One region of the Oerskovia sp. NPDC057915 genome, then DNA from elsewhere that is predicted to be linked to it. Evidence: predicted binding sites of a transcription regulator. Region 1 holds the regulator's gene; each other region holds the start of a gene.
What was found. The regulator HrcA, encoded in region 1, represses chaperone genes, less so after heat shock. The targets are predictions, from matches to a motif close to TTNGCACTCGNNNNNNNCGAGTGCNAA.
Positions count from the first base shown of each region.

Region 1 (4,737 bases):
CCGGGCCTGCCGTCGAGGTCCGCAGCACGTGCGGGCCGAGGCGCGCGGTCCGCGCACCGGCACCGGTCAGCGCCTCGACCTCCTTCTCGGAGATCCCACCCTCCGGCCCGACGACGACGAGCACCTCGGGTGCTCGTCCCGCCGCGGCCGCGTCCTGGGACGCGGGGACGGGCAGGGCCACCTCGGCGAGCGGGACGACGGCCTCCTCGTGCAGGACGATCACGGCACCGCCCGCGTCGACCACCTGGCGCGTACGCTCGACGAGCCCGCGCGTGTCGATCGCGAGATCCACCCGCGGGAGGCGCGCGCGCCGCGCCTGCTTGGTCGCGGCGCGCACGGTCGCGAGCCAGCGGGCGCGCGACTTGGCCGCCCGGTCGCCGCGCCACACCACGATCGAACGCTCGGCCTGCCACGGGACCACGGCGTCGGCACCGACCTCGGTCGCCGCCTCGATCGCCATCTCGTCGCGGTCGCCCTTCGCGAGGGCCTGGACCAGCGTCACGACGACGTCGGGCGCGGGCTCCTCGACGACCTCACGGACGCGCAGTCGGACGCCCGAGGGCTCGACCCCTTCGATGGTGCACCGCAGGCGCAGGCCCTCGCCGTCCACGACGTCGACCGCCTCACCGACCCCACGCCGCTGCACGACGCCCGCGTGACGCCCCTCGGCGCCGTCGAGCACGTAGAGCGAACCCGCCGGGAAACCCGCGAGGCCGTCCGTGGCCCCGCCGTCCGACGAGCTGCTCGCCTCCGCGAGGAAGACCGGCGCGCTCACGCTCAGCGTCCCGAGAGCTTGTCGCGCAGGCGGGAGAAGACCCCCGGGTGCGCGGCGGACAGACGCGGGTCGGGACGCTCCTCGCCGCGAGCCTTCGCGAGCGAGCGCAGCAGCTCCTCCTGCTCCTCGTCGAGGCCCGTGGGGACCTGGACCTCGACGTGCACGTTCAGGTCGCCGCGACCACCGGTGTGCAGGTGACCGACGCCGAGGTTCTTGAGCGTGACGATCTGACCGGGCTGGGTGCCGGGACGCAGGTCGATCTCCTGCGGGCCGTCGAGCGTCTCGAGCTCGAGGACCGTCCCGAGGGCCGCAGCCGTCATCGGCACCTGGAGCGTGCAGTGCAGGTCGTCGCCGCGACGCACGAAGACCTCGTGGTTGCGCTCGCGGATCTCGACGTACAGGTCGCCCGCGGGACCGCCCGCGGGGCCGACCTCGCCCTGCGAAGTGAGCTTGATGCGGGTGCCCGTGTCGACGCCGGCGGGGACGTTGACCGTCAGGGTGCGACGGCTGCGCACGCGCCCCTCGCCCGCGCACTCGGCGCACGGCTCGGGGATCACGGTGCCGAATCCCTGGCACGCGGCGCAGGGGGCGGTCGTCATGACCTGGCCGAGGAACGAACGGGCGACGCGCTGGACCGTGCCGCGGCCGTTGCACACGTCGCACGTACGGGGCGACGTGCCGGGGCGACAGCACGAGCCGGAGCACGTGCCGCAGATCACCGCGGTGTCGACCTGGAGCTCGCGGCGCGCCCCGAAGGTCGCCTCCGAGAGGTCGATGTCGAGGCGCACCAGGGCGTCCTGGCCGCGGCGTGCACGCGGGATCGGGCCGGTCTGCGCCTGGCCTCCCCCGAAGAACGTCTCGAAGATGTCCTGGAAGCCGAAGCCTCCGCCCATGCCGCCGCCGGCGGCCGACGGGTCCGAGCCGAGGTCGTACTGCTGGCGCTTGTCCGGGCTGGACAGCACCTCGTAGGCGCGGGACACGTCCTTGAACTTGTCCTCGGCGGCCTCGCCCGCGACGTCAGGGTGCAGCTCACGGGCCAGCTTGCGGTAGGCCTTCTTGATCTGGTCCTGGCTCGCGTCCCGGGGCACGCCCAGGATCTCGTAGTAGTCGCTCACAGGTCACTCTCTACTAGCGCACGCCGGTCCAGGACCGGCGACTTCCGACAACACCGTGCGGTGACGACCAGGGTCCGACGACCCGGTCGAGCACGCGCCGGCGCAAGAACCGAACTCATGTGGTCAGGACGCGCGACAGGTACCGCGCGACCGCGCGGACCGAGGCGATCGTCCCGGGATAGTCCATGCGGGTCGGTCCGATCGAGCCGATCAGCGCGACCGAGTCCCCCTCGTTACCGTATCCGCTCGTCACGACCGACGTTTCCGCGAGCCCCTCGAGCTGCGTCTCGTGACCGATGCGCACGCTCACCCCGGACTCCGCAGCCATCTCGGTCAACAACCCGAGCAGCACGACTTGTTCCTCGAGCGCCTCGAGGACCGGTCGCAGGGCGTGCTCGAACCTCATGCCGACCCGGGCCAGGTTGGCGGTGCCGGCGAGCACGATGCGCTCCTCCGACTCCTCGGACAGGGTCTCCTCCACGAGCAGCGCGAGCGAGCGCGCGAGGTCCCGGTGCTCGGGGCGGAACTCCTCGGCGACGTCGGCGAAGCCCTTGCCGAGCTCCGCGAGGCGCTTGCCCGCCGCGACCGCGTTGAGCCGCGTGCGCAGCTCGGCGAGGGTGGCCTCGTCCGGCGCCTGGGCGACCTCGAGGGTGCGCTGCTCGACGCGGCCCGTGTCCGTGATGATGACCACGAGCAGGCGCCGGTCCCCGACCGGGACGAGCTCGAGGTGCCGCAGGCCCGACCGGCGCAGCGACGGGTACTGCACCACGGCGACCTGGCCCGTGAGCTGGGCGAGGAGACGCCCCGCCCGGGCCACGACGTCGTCGAGGTCCACGGCCTCCGACAGGAACGTCTCGATCGCCCGCCGCTCGGGCGAGGACAGGGGCTTGATCGTCGAGAGCCTGTCCACGAACAGGCGGTACCCCTTGTCCGTGGGGACGCGCCCGGCCGAGGTGTGCGGCTGGGCGATGTAGCCGTCCTCCTCGAGGGCGGCCATGTCGTTGCGGATCGTCGCCGGGGACACCCCCAGGCGGTGCCGCTCTGCCAGGACCCGCGATCCCACCGGCTCCCTCGTCAGGACGTAGTCCTCGACGATCGCGCGCAGCACGTCGAGCCGTCGTTCCTCGCTCATGGACACCTCCTGCCGATCGTCGCGCGTTTCGCACTCTCCACCGTCGAGTGCTAATTCTACGCGGTCGTCGGAGGCGAGGGGCGCGACGTGCACAGTGTCCTCACGGGGTCTTCCCGACCGAGGCGCGGCAGGGGCCGGCCGGGCCCGACGACGCAGCCCGCCCTCCGCCGTCGGGCCACCGCCCGGCACGGCAGGTCAGACCGTCGAGGACACCCCGCCGCGCGGCGCGCCCTGCGCGTGCCGCGCCCGCAGGTCCACGACCGCGACCACGAGCGAGACCGCGACGAGCGCGACCGTGATGAGCATCGCGGTGCTCGCCGCGACGGCTCCGGTCGAGCCTCCCGCCTTGAGCGAGTAGTACGTCGAGAGGACCACGGCGATGCCCATGGCCGACCCCACGCGCTGCCCGAGCTGGAGCATGCTGCCCGCGACGCCTGCGAGCTCGACCGGGACGCGGGCCAGGGTCAGGGTCTGGTTCGGGGAGATGACGGTCCCGCTGCCGATCCCCGTGATCATCATGGTCAGGGCGATGCCCCAGCCCGCGGCCGACGAGTCGTCCCCCGTGGCCCGGATCGCGAGGACCACGCCGCCGAGCCCGACGAGCACCACCACGAGGCCCGCGACCACGAGCGGGCGCCCCCAGCGCGCGACACCGCGCCCCGCGAGCCACGACGCGACGCCCGACGCGATCGCGAACGGCATCCCGATGAGCCCCGCGTGCAGTGGCGTGAAGTGCAGGTCGTTCTGCAGGTACAGCGTCGCGACGAGGAAGATCCCCGTGAACCCCGCGAAGTACGTGATGCCGAGCAGCGTGCCGTTCCGGAACGAGGCGAGCGACAGGACGCGCGGGTCCAGGACCGGGGCGCCCGTGGTGCGCCGGTAGCGCCGCTCCCAGAGCACCGCCGCGACGACCGCGACCGCCCCGAGCGCGAGCCACCACCAGCGCCCGGGGTCGTCGTCCTGGCCCGACGTCGTGACGAACGGGAGCATGACCGCGACGGTCGCGACGGCGATGAGGACGAGGCCCACGGGGTCGAGCCTGCGCGGGCCGGGCCTGTGCACCGTCGCGGGCAGGAACCTGACGGCCAGGGGCAGCACGACCGCGATGATCGGGACGTTGATCCCGAAGATCCACCGCCACCCGTTCTCGTCGCCCGCGACCTGGAGGATCAGGCCGCCCAGGAGCGGCCCGAGCGCCGTCGAGACGCCGATCGTCGCACCGAACATGCCGAACGCCTTGCCGCGCTCGTACCCCGAGAACATCTGCTGGATGAGCCCGATGACCTGCGGGTTGAGCATGCCCGCGCTCACGCCCTGCAGGAGCCGGGCGATCGCGAGCCACTCGTCGTTCGGCGCCAGGCCCGCCGCGAGGCTCGTGAGCGCGAAGCCCACGAGGCCGGCGATGAACAACGTGCGGCGCCCGCCCGCGTCGCCCAGGCGACCGGCCGGGACGAGCGCGAGCCCGAACGCCAGGGTGTAGCCCGCGACGATGAGCTGCAGCTCGGTCGGGCCCGCGTCGAGCGCCCGCTCGATCGACGGGAGCGCGACGTTGACGATCGACACGTCGAGCATCGTGATGAAACCGACCGCGAGGCACAGCCCCAGGACGCGCCACCGCTGGGCGTCGGGCGTGGCCGGGCCGGTCGAAGTGCTCACGGGCCAGTCGTACCACGGCACGTGGGCCCGCACCCGGTGAGCGTCCCCGCCCCGGTACG
Region 1 covers NZ_JBHVOS010000001.1:268,961-273,697, reverse strand. Annotated here, with positions in the region: gene ACFVQ3_RS01265 (16S rRNA (uracil(1498)-N(3))-methyltransferase) at 1-775, opposite strand, end outside; gene dnaJ (molecular chaperone DnaJ) at 778-1,890, opposite strand; gene hrcA (heat-inducible transcriptional repressor HrcA) at 2,006-3,022, opposite strand; gene ACFVQ3_RS01250 (MFS transporter) at 3,218-4,678, opposite strand.

Region 2 (4,737 bases), on a different contig from region 1:
CATGGTCACGACCGCGATGGCCGCGGGGCGGACCATGGTGACGAGCTCGAGCGAGCGGTGCGCCGTGGCCGAGCCCGTGACGATGCGCGCCATGGCCCCCTGCGCGCCGAGCGCTGCGGCCAGGGCGTGCGCCGCGAGCGGCACCTGCTCGCCCGGCGCCGCGAAGATCAGGACGATCCGGCGCATGCGGCTCGGGTGGTTGGGCGGAGGCCCGCCTCCCGCGACGAGCGCCTCCTCGGACGCGTGCGTGTACTCACGCAGGGCGGCCAGGGTCGCGTTGGAGAACACGACCTCGGGCATCTCGCCGGGGGACGCGAGGAACGTCCGCTCGGCGATGCGGTGCAGCGCGGGCTCGACGAGCGTCGACCACCAGTGGCCGGGGTCGGTGCCGGGTGCGATGCGCAGGAGCTGGTCGCACTTCTTCTGGTCGAACGCGATGGCGGCGTCCACGACGTCGGACACGCTCGTCGGGCGCGGAGCGCCGAGACGCACGGGCTCGTCGTCGGCCGACCGCGGCACCGAGCGCAGGAGCCGGACCCCGCCGGGCGGGGTGTCGGCCGCCGAGGAGGAGTCGGTGCCCGGCTCGGGGTCACCGTCACCGTCGGGGCCGTCCGCGCCGTCGGCGTCGTCGTCCGCGTCGTCGTCCGCGTCGTCGTCCGCCTCGCTGTGCCCGACCTCGATCTCGAGGGCCAGCTCGGCCTCGTCGGCGTCGAGCGCTGCGCGCGCGGCGTCGACCGGGGCGACCCCCTCGAGCGTCAGGCGGCGCATGACGACGAGCCGCGCGACGTCGTCGGCGGTGTACCGCCGGTGGGAACCGGCGGTGTGCTCGGAGGGCCCGAGACCGTACCGACGGTCCCAGGTGCGGAGGGTGGCCGGGGCGACGCCCAGCCTCTTGGCGACGGCCGCGACGGCGAGAGCTGGTGCCTCGGTCGCCTTCCGTCGGGGCCCGCCGGGGTTCGGGGCGGACCGGAGTGAAGTCATGCACCCGATTCTGCCGACCGGTTCATTCACTCGCCACTTCGGACGCGGCGTGTCTCAGTCCGTGATGACCGGATCGCCTGAACTACTCCTGAAACGAGTGCGGTTCGCGCCACCCGAGACGCAAATCGATGCAGACCACCAAGAACCGGTTCACGAAGTTGCCCACCCCAGCCACTTGAACAACTTCTGCAACGCTTGTAGGTTGTGCTCCATGACAGAGATCTCGAGGCTCCCCGGACCGGTCATGGAACTGTGGGAATGGCAGTACCAGGGCTCGTGCCGTGACCAGGACGACACCCTGTTCTTCCACCCGGAGGGCGAGCGAGGCTCGACCCGACGACGACGCGCCGAGGCAGCCAAGGCGATCTGCGCCTCGTGCCCGGTGATGATGCAGTGCCGCGAGCAGTCCCTCAAGGTGCGTGAGCCCTACGGGGTCTGGGGCGGCCTGAGCGAGGACGAGCGCGCAGCGATCCTGGCCGGCGTCGCGAAGACCGGCTGACGGGTCGTCCCGTCGGTCCGCGTCCAGTCGGTCCGCGTAGTCGGTCCGCGTCCAGTCGGTCCGCACCACGCAGACCGCACCACGTAGACCATGCCGCCACCGCCGGCAGCCGTCAGCAGCCTTCAGCAGCGTCAGTTGCCTCAGCACCCGTCAGCACCCGTCAGCACCCACCACACGTCCCCGGCGCCCGCGCCGGCCTCGAGATCCAGCCGGCACCGGACACGACGAAGGGCCCCGCAACCGACAGGTTGCGGGGCCCTTCGTCACCAGCAGTGCTGCTGGACGTCAGCCCGTGATCAGAAGATCAGGAGACGACCACGGCGAGGATGTCGCGTGCGGAGAGCACCAGGTACTCCTGGCCCCCGTACTTGACCTCGGTGCCGCCGTACTTGCTGTAGATGACCTTGTCGCCGACGACGACGTCCAGCGGGACGCGGTTGCCGTTGTCGTCGATACGACCCGGACCAACGGCCAGGACCTCGCCCTCCTGGGGCTTCTCCTTGGCGGTGTCCGGAATGACCAGGCCGGATGCGGTCGTGGTCTCGGCCTCGAGGGCCTTCACGACGATCCGGTCCTCGAGCGGCTTGATGGGGACCGACACGTCGGACCTCCGTTTCGCTGTGAGAACTGCAACGGGTAGGTGTCGAGCGCTGCCTGCCGTCCGTCGTCGCGGGTGCCGGACCGGCGGGTGTCGCTCTTGTCGCCCTCACCCGGGGGTGGGGACGACCTACGCTCAATCTAGGTCCGCATTAGCACTCGGTCAAGGCGAGTGCCAACGCGCGCCGGGCGTGGAAAGATCGACGCATGGACGCGTCGGCACTGACCAAGCTGCTCAGCCCGGCGGGATGGTCGCTCCTCAGCGCGCTCCCGCCCTACGACGAGCGCCAGGCCATGGTGCTCGCGACCGGCCTGCGCGCCCAGGGCGTCGACCCCGAGCTCGCCGCGGCGGCCCTCACCCAGTCCCGCCTGCGCGCCAAGGCGCACCTCAAGTTCGACGCGTTCGCCGACGGCATGCTCTTCACCCAGGACGGCCTCGAGCAGGCGACCCGGCTCGTGGTCGCGGCCCACCACGCGCGGCGGTACCACGCGGCCGGGGTCACCAAGGTGGCCGACCTGACGTGCGGGATCGGCGCGGACTCGATGACCTTCGCCGGGACGGGGCTCCAGGTCCTCGCGACCGACATCGACGAGGTCACCGCCTCGATCGCGACGGTCAACCTGCGCCACTTCCCCGAGGCCGAGGTCCGCCACGCCGACGGCCTGAGCATCGACCTCGTCGCGGAGGGCGTCGACGGTGTGTTCGCCGACCCGGCCCGGCGCACGCGATCGGGCACCCGCATCTTCGACCCGCGCTCGTACGCTCCCCCGCTCGACGACGTGTGGGCGCTGCGCTCGGTCGTGCCCGCGGTCGGGATCAAGGTCGGTCCCGGCATCCCGCACGCGGGCCTGCCCACCGACGCCGAGACGCAGTGGGTCTCGGTCGACGGCGACGTCGTCGAGGCCGCGCTGTGGTTCGGCCCCCTGGCCCCCGACGGCCCCGGGCGCACGGCCCTCGTGCTGCGTACCACGACCGACGCGGACGGCGACCGGCGCACGACGTCGCGCACCCTGCGCCACGACCAGGGCGACGACGAGCCCGTGCCGGACGTCGGCGCCGTCGGGCACTACCTGTACGAGCCCGACGGCGCGATCATCCGCGCCGGGCTCGTGGCACACGCCGCCGCGGAGCTCGGCGGCCGCCTGCTGGACCGGACCATCGCATACGTCACGACGGACCACCCCGCCCCGCGCGCAGTCGTGGGCAGCGCCGACGGCGCTGATCTTGCGACCGGGTACCGCGTCCTGGACGTCATGCCCTTCAGCCTCAAGAAGCTCAAGGCGTACCTGCGGGAGCGGGGCGTCGGGAGACTGACCATCAAGAAGCGGGGCACGGCCGTCGTGCCGGAGCAGCTCCGCAAGCAGCTCGACCTGCGCGGTACCGCGGAGGCGACCGTCGTCCTGACCCGGGTCGGCGGATCGCAGCAGGTCCTGGTCGTCGAGCCGTTGACCCGGCCCGACGGCACGAGCGTCCTGGACACCCCCGCACCTGGAGAGAGGGGCTGATCGGTGCACCTTCCCTTCGCCCGGTCCGAGCGCTCGTCCGTCGGCATCGAGTGGGAGCTCGCGCTCGTCGACAAGGACTCGGGCGACCTGCGCCAGGTCGCCCAGACCGTGCTCGACGCCGTCGAGCCCACCGACGGCACCCAGCACCCGCACATCCGCCAGGAGCTGCTCCTCAACACGGTCGAGGTCGTGAGCGGCGTGTGCCGCACGGTCGGCGACGCCGGCCGCGACCTGGAGGCCGCGATCGAGGAGATCCGCGTCCTGACCGACCCGCTGCGCGTCGAGCTCATGAGCGCGGGCACGCACCCGTTCGCGCGCTGGGCCCAGCAGAAGGTCACGGACAAGGAGCGCTACGCGACCCTCATCGACCGCACGCAGTGGTGGGGGCGGCAGATGCTCATCTACGGCGTGCACGTGCACGTGGGGATCGAGGACCGCGCGAAGGTGCTGCCCATCTCGCGCGCCATGCTGGGGTACTTCGCGCACCTGCAGTCGCTCTCGGCGTCGTCGCCGTTCTGGGGCGGCAAGGACACGGGCTACGCGTCGAACCGTGCGCTCATGTTCCAGCAGCTCCCGACCGCGGGCCTGGGCTTCCAGTTCGAGACGTGGGAGCAGCTCGAGGGCTACGTCGGCGACATGATGCACACGGGCGTGATCGACCAGTTCGACGAGGTCCGCTGGGACCTGCGGCCGTCCCCACGCTTCGGGACGCTCGAGACGCGCATCTGCGACGGCGCGACCAACCTGACCGAGGTCCTCGCGCTCGCCGCGCTCAACCACTGCCTGGTCGAGCACCTGTCGACGCTGCTCGACGAGGGCAAGGAGCTGCCCACGATCCCGGCGTGGTTCGCGCAGGAGAACAAGTGGCGCTCGGCCCGCTACGGCATGGACGCGATCATCATCCTCGACCGTGCGGGCAACGAGGAGCTCGTGACCGAGGCCGTGAGCAAGCTGCTGGTCGAGCTCGAACCGGTGGCCGCACGTCTCGGGTGCCTCGCCGAGCTCGACGACGTGCGCCTCATCCTGCGCCGGGGCGCCTCCTACCAGCGGCAGCGGGCAGTGGCGCGGCGCAACGGGGGCGAGCTCGACGCCGTCGTGCGGGCGCTCGTCGCGGAGATGCGGGCGGGCCGCCCGCTCTGAAGGCGCCCGACGGC
Region 2 covers NZ_JBHVOS010000015.1:25,293-30,029, forward strand. Annotated here, with positions in the region: gene ACFVQ3_RS11375 (MerR family transcriptional regulator) at 1-981, opposite strand, end outside; gene ACFVQ3_RS11380 (WhiB family transcriptional regulator) at 1,193-1,480, shown strand; gene groES (co-chaperone GroES) at 1,785-2,081, opposite strand; gene ACFVQ3_RS11390 (SAM-dependent methyltransferase) at 2,285-3,583, shown strand; gene ACFVQ3_RS11395 (glutamate--cysteine ligase) at 3,587-4,723, shown strand.
Region 2: the regulator HrcA is predicted to act here: its motif matches at 2,230-2,256, upstream of groES (co-chaperone GroES).

Region 3 (4,737 bases), on a different contig from region 1:
CAGCCCAGACCGTCGCCCTCGGCGATCCAGCCCGTCGCCCCGGGAACGGCGAAGGGCCGTCCGGCCAGGTCTCCCTGGCCGGACGGCCCTTCGTGTCGAGCTGCGCGGGTCCCTAGGAACCCGGCCGCACGAGCGGACGGATCAGAAGTCCATGCCGCCCATGCCACCGTCGCCACCCGGCATGGCCGGGTTCTTCTCCGGCTTGTCCGCGACGACCGCCTCGGTCGTCAGGAACAGCGCGGCGATGGACGCGGCGTTCTGCAGCGCGGAGCGCGTGACCTTGACCGGGTCGTTGACGCCTGCGGCGAGCAGGTCCTCGTAGACGCCGGTCGCGGCGTTCAGGCCGTGGCCCGAGGGGAGGTTGCGGACCTTCTCGGCCACGACGCCACCCTCGAGACCGGCGTTGATCGCGATCTGCTTGAGCGGGGCGTCGATCGCGGCACGCACGATCTGCGCACCGGTCGCCTCGTCGCCGACCAGGTCGGTGATCGCGGCGGTCTCGAACGCGACGGCACCGGCCTGGATGAGGGCCACGCCACCACCGGCGACGATGCCCTCCTCGACGGCAGCCTTCGCGTTGCGGACGGCGTCCTCGATGCGGTGCTTGCGCTCCTTGAGCTCCACCTCGGTCGCGGCGCCGGCCTTGATGACAGCGACACCACCGGCGAGCTTGGCGAGGCGCTCCTGGAGCTTCTCGCGGTCGTAGTCGGAGTCCGACTTCTCGATCTCGGAACGGATCTGGTTCACGCGACCCGCGATGAGGTCGGCGTCGCCGGCACCCTCGACGATCGTGGTCTCGTCCTTGGTGACGACGACCTTGCGAGCCTGGCCGAGCAGGTCGAGGGTCGCGGTCTCCAGCTTGAGGCCGACCGTCTCGGAGATGACCTGGCCACCGGTGAGGATCGCGATGTCCTGCAGCATGGCCTTGCGGCGGTCGCCGAAGCCCGGAGCCTTGACGGCGACGGACTTGAACGTGCCACGGATCTTGTTCAGCACGAGGGTGGCCAGGGCCTCGCCCTCGACGTCCTCGGCGATGATGAGGAGGCTGCGGCCGGCCTTCATGACCTGGTCGAGCAGCGGCAGCAGGTCCTTGACGTTCGAGATCTTCGACTCGACGATCAGGACGTACGGGTCCTCGAGGACCGCTTCCTGACGCTCGGGGTCGGTCTCGAAGTAGCGGGCGAGGAAGCCCTTGTCGAAGCGCATGCCCTCGGTGAGCTCGAGCTCGAGGCCGAACGTGTTCGACTCCTCGACGGTGATGACGCCTTCCTTGCCCACCTTGTCGAGGGCCTCGGCGATGAGCTCGCCGATCGCGGGGTCACCGGCCGAGATCGCGGCCGTGGCGGCGATCTCTTCCTTGGTCTCGATGTCCTTGGCGGCGACGAGCAGCTGGGCCGTCACGGCCTCGACAGCCTTCTCGATGCCGCGCTTGAGGGCGATCGGGTTCGAGCCGGCCGCGACGTTGCGCAGGCCCTCGCGCACGAGCGCCTGGGCGAGCACGGTCGCGGTGGTGGTGCCGTCACCCGCGACGTCGTCGGTCTTCTTGGCGACCTCCTTGACGAGCTCCGCACCGATCTTCTCGTACGGGTCGTCGAGCTCGATCTCCTTGGCGATGCTCACACCATCGTTGGTGATGGTGGGCGCGCCCCACTTCTTGTCGAGGACGACGTTGCGGCCCTTGGGGCCGAGCGTGACCTTCACGGTGTCGGCGAGGACGTTGAGCCCGCGCTCCATCCCGCGACGAGCCTCCTCGTTGAAGGCGATGATCTTTGCCATGGGGATTGATCCTCCGCTGGTGGCGTGTGACGGTCGGTCGGCGCCCGCGACGGACGGCTCGCGCACGCCGACGTTCATGTCACGCCGACTCGCGGGCCTCACCTGACGACCAGAGAAAACTGTCACTCTCATGACGAGAGTGCTAACGCCATTATTGGCACTCGGCCGGTGCGAGTGCAAGACCGGGAGCCCGCTATCGCCCCCAGCGGAACGGCGGGCGTCCGGCTCGTCCTAGGATGCGCACTGTGAGGTTCGCGACGACGCGGTGGCGACTGGCGGTGCTCGGAGCAGCGATCGCCCCCGTCGTGGTGCTCGTGACCGCGGGCGCCACTCCGGCCCCGCTGCCGACCGACGTGCACGTCGACCTCTACCAGGACGGGGTCGCGACCGCCGGGGACGACTCCCTCCTCCGCCTCCCTGACGGCATGGCGGCCACCTACCTCGACGGCAGCCGCGTGCTGGACCCGGCCGCCGTGGACCCCTCGCTGCTTGCCGACGGCCTCGACGCGGCAGACGGCGAGGTCGACCGTCTGACGGTGATCGCCGGCTCGCCCCTCGCGCCAGGCCGCCTCCTGGACGCGGAGGCCGCAGAGCGGGCCGCCGACGCCTCCCGGGCCTGGCTCGCCGAGGGCGACGTCCCGGGCGACGGCACCCGGTTCGCCGGGCTCGGCCAGGACGCCCTGCTCGACCTGCACGCCCTGACGCTCGAGAACGGCGCCTCGCTCGCCGCACCGTCCCCGAAGTGGCGTTTCGTGTGGCCGCGGGACGCGTCCTTCACGGCCGCGGCCTACGCGCGGACCGGGCATGTGAACGACGCCCTGCGAGTGCTGGACTTCCTCCGGTCGGTCCAGGAGCCCGACGGGTCGTTCCAGGCGCGCTACCGGCCCGACGCCTCGGGGGTGCCCGACGACCGCGGCAGCCAGTCCGACGGCAACGGGTGGGCCCTGTGGTCGGCCTGGACGGTGCTCGACGAGATCACGGACCCCCAGGACCGTGCGGCGGCACGCGAGCGGCTCGCGCCGCTCGTCGACGCGTCGACCGGCTACGTCCTGAGCATCCTCGACGAGGACACCTCGCTGCCCCCGCCGTCGAGCGACTACTGGGAGGTCCACCCGACCGAGCTCACGCTCGGCACCGCGGCCCCCCTGCTCGCGGGCCTCGAGGCGGCCCGCTCGATCTACGCCGACGGCGAGCAGTGGGCGCCGGCGGCCGACGCCGCTCGTGCTGCAACGAGCCTGCGGACGGCGGTCGAGGAGCGCTTCGGCCCGCAGGGCTACCCGCGGCACGCGTCCGGCGGTCCTCAGGACGCGGCGACGACGTTCGCGCTGCCGCCCTTCCAGCCCTCTGCTCTGGCCGGTGCGCAGGACGCGTGGCGGTCGTCGGTCATGTCGATGCTCCGACCCGCGGGCGGGGTGGCGCCGGGAGCAGGCTGGCGCGCCGACGGCATCTCGTGGACGCCTCAGACCGCCCTCTTCGCGCTGGCCGGCGCCTCGACCGGCGAGGTCGAGGCCGCGGAGAGCTGGCTCGACTGGCTCGACACCCATCGGACGGCCTCGGGTGCGATCCCGGAGAAGGTCCTCGCGGACGGCTCCCCCGCGGCGGTCGCCCCGCTCACGTGGAGCTCGGCGCTCGTGGTGCTCACGCTGGTCGAGCTCGAGGACCAGCGTGCGGCGGGCGCCGCGCTCCCCTGAGGGCTGCGCGGCCGCGTCCGGCGCCGGAGTCCCGAGTTCCTCCGGGCCCTCACGGGCGATCCGGCCCGCCCCGTGGGCCCGGGCCGTTCAGGTTCCCGGCCCGTTCCCGCTCCCAGCGTCAGGGCGCCAGTCGTGGCGGGTGCGGCACGTCGAACTCCCGGTGCAGGACGCGTCGCGCCGCGTACCAACCCCCGAGCCCGTGGACCCCGGGTCCGGGAGGTGTGGAGGCCGAGCAGAGGTAGACGCCGTCGAGCCCGGTCGCGTACGGGTCGAGGCGCGCCGTCGGGCGGGCGATCACCCGCCAGAGGCTGACCGCCCCCGCGGCGATGTCCCCACCCACGTAGTTGGCGTTGTGCTCGCTCATCCGCGCGGCAGGGACGCAGCGGGAGGTCACGACGACGTCGCGGAAGCCGGGCGCGAAGCGCTCGATCTGCGCCGTGACGGCTTCGGTGACGTCGAGCGTGGAGCCTGCGGGGACGTGCGCGTACGTCCACAGGGGTCGCAGGTCCCCCACCCTGCGCGACGGGTCGACGACCGTCGGGTCGCTCACGAGAACCATCGGACGCTCGGCGTGCGTGCCGGCCGCGACCGCGGCCTCGGCTGCGGCCATCTCGGCACGCGTGCCACCCACGTGGACGGTCCCCGCCCTCCCGACGTCGGCGTGCTGCCAGGGCACGGGACCGCGCAGGACGAAGTCGACCTTGGCCGCCGCGTTGCCGTAGGGGAACGCGGTGAGCGCTCGGGCGGCCCGGCCGGTCAGGCGGGACCCGAAGACCTCCACGACCGTGCGCGGGGTCGTGTCGAAGATGATCGCTCGCGCCGGAGGCAGGTCCGACTCCGAGCGGACGGGGTGGTCGGTCACGACCTCGCCCCCGTGCGCCTCGAGGTCCGCGACGAGTGCCGTCACGATCGCTCCCGACCCACCGCGCGGGATCGGCCAGCCGCCCTCGGAGTGCGCGAGCGACCCGAGGAGCAGCGCCACCCCGGCCGAGGCGAGCGACGGCATCGGGGCGATCCCGTGCGCAGCGACGCCCGTGAGGAGCGCCGGTGCGACGTCCCCCACGAAGCGCCGGTCCCACAGGCCCGTGCCCTGCTCGAGGACGCCGAGGCCGAAACGCGCGGCGGTCGGGATCCCTCGCGGCAGGAGGCCCGCCGGGACGCTGCGCTTGTCACCGAGCGCGGTGGCGACCGCGTGCCCTGGCTGCCGGGACAGCGAGCCGACGAGCGAGCGCCACGCGGCGCCGTCGGGCCCCAGGCCGTCGACCGTCCG
Region 3 covers NZ_JBHVOS010000023.1:4,034-8,770, reverse strand. Annotated here, with positions in the region: gene groL (chaperonin GroEL) at 142-1,776, opposite strand; gene ACFVQ3_RS15125 (glycoside hydrolase family 15) at 2,013-3,467, shown strand; gene ACFVQ3_RS15120 (phytoene desaturase family protein) at 3,586-4,737, opposite strand, start outside.
Region 3: the regulator HrcA is predicted to act here: its motif matches at 1,931-1,957, upstream of groL (chaperonin GroEL).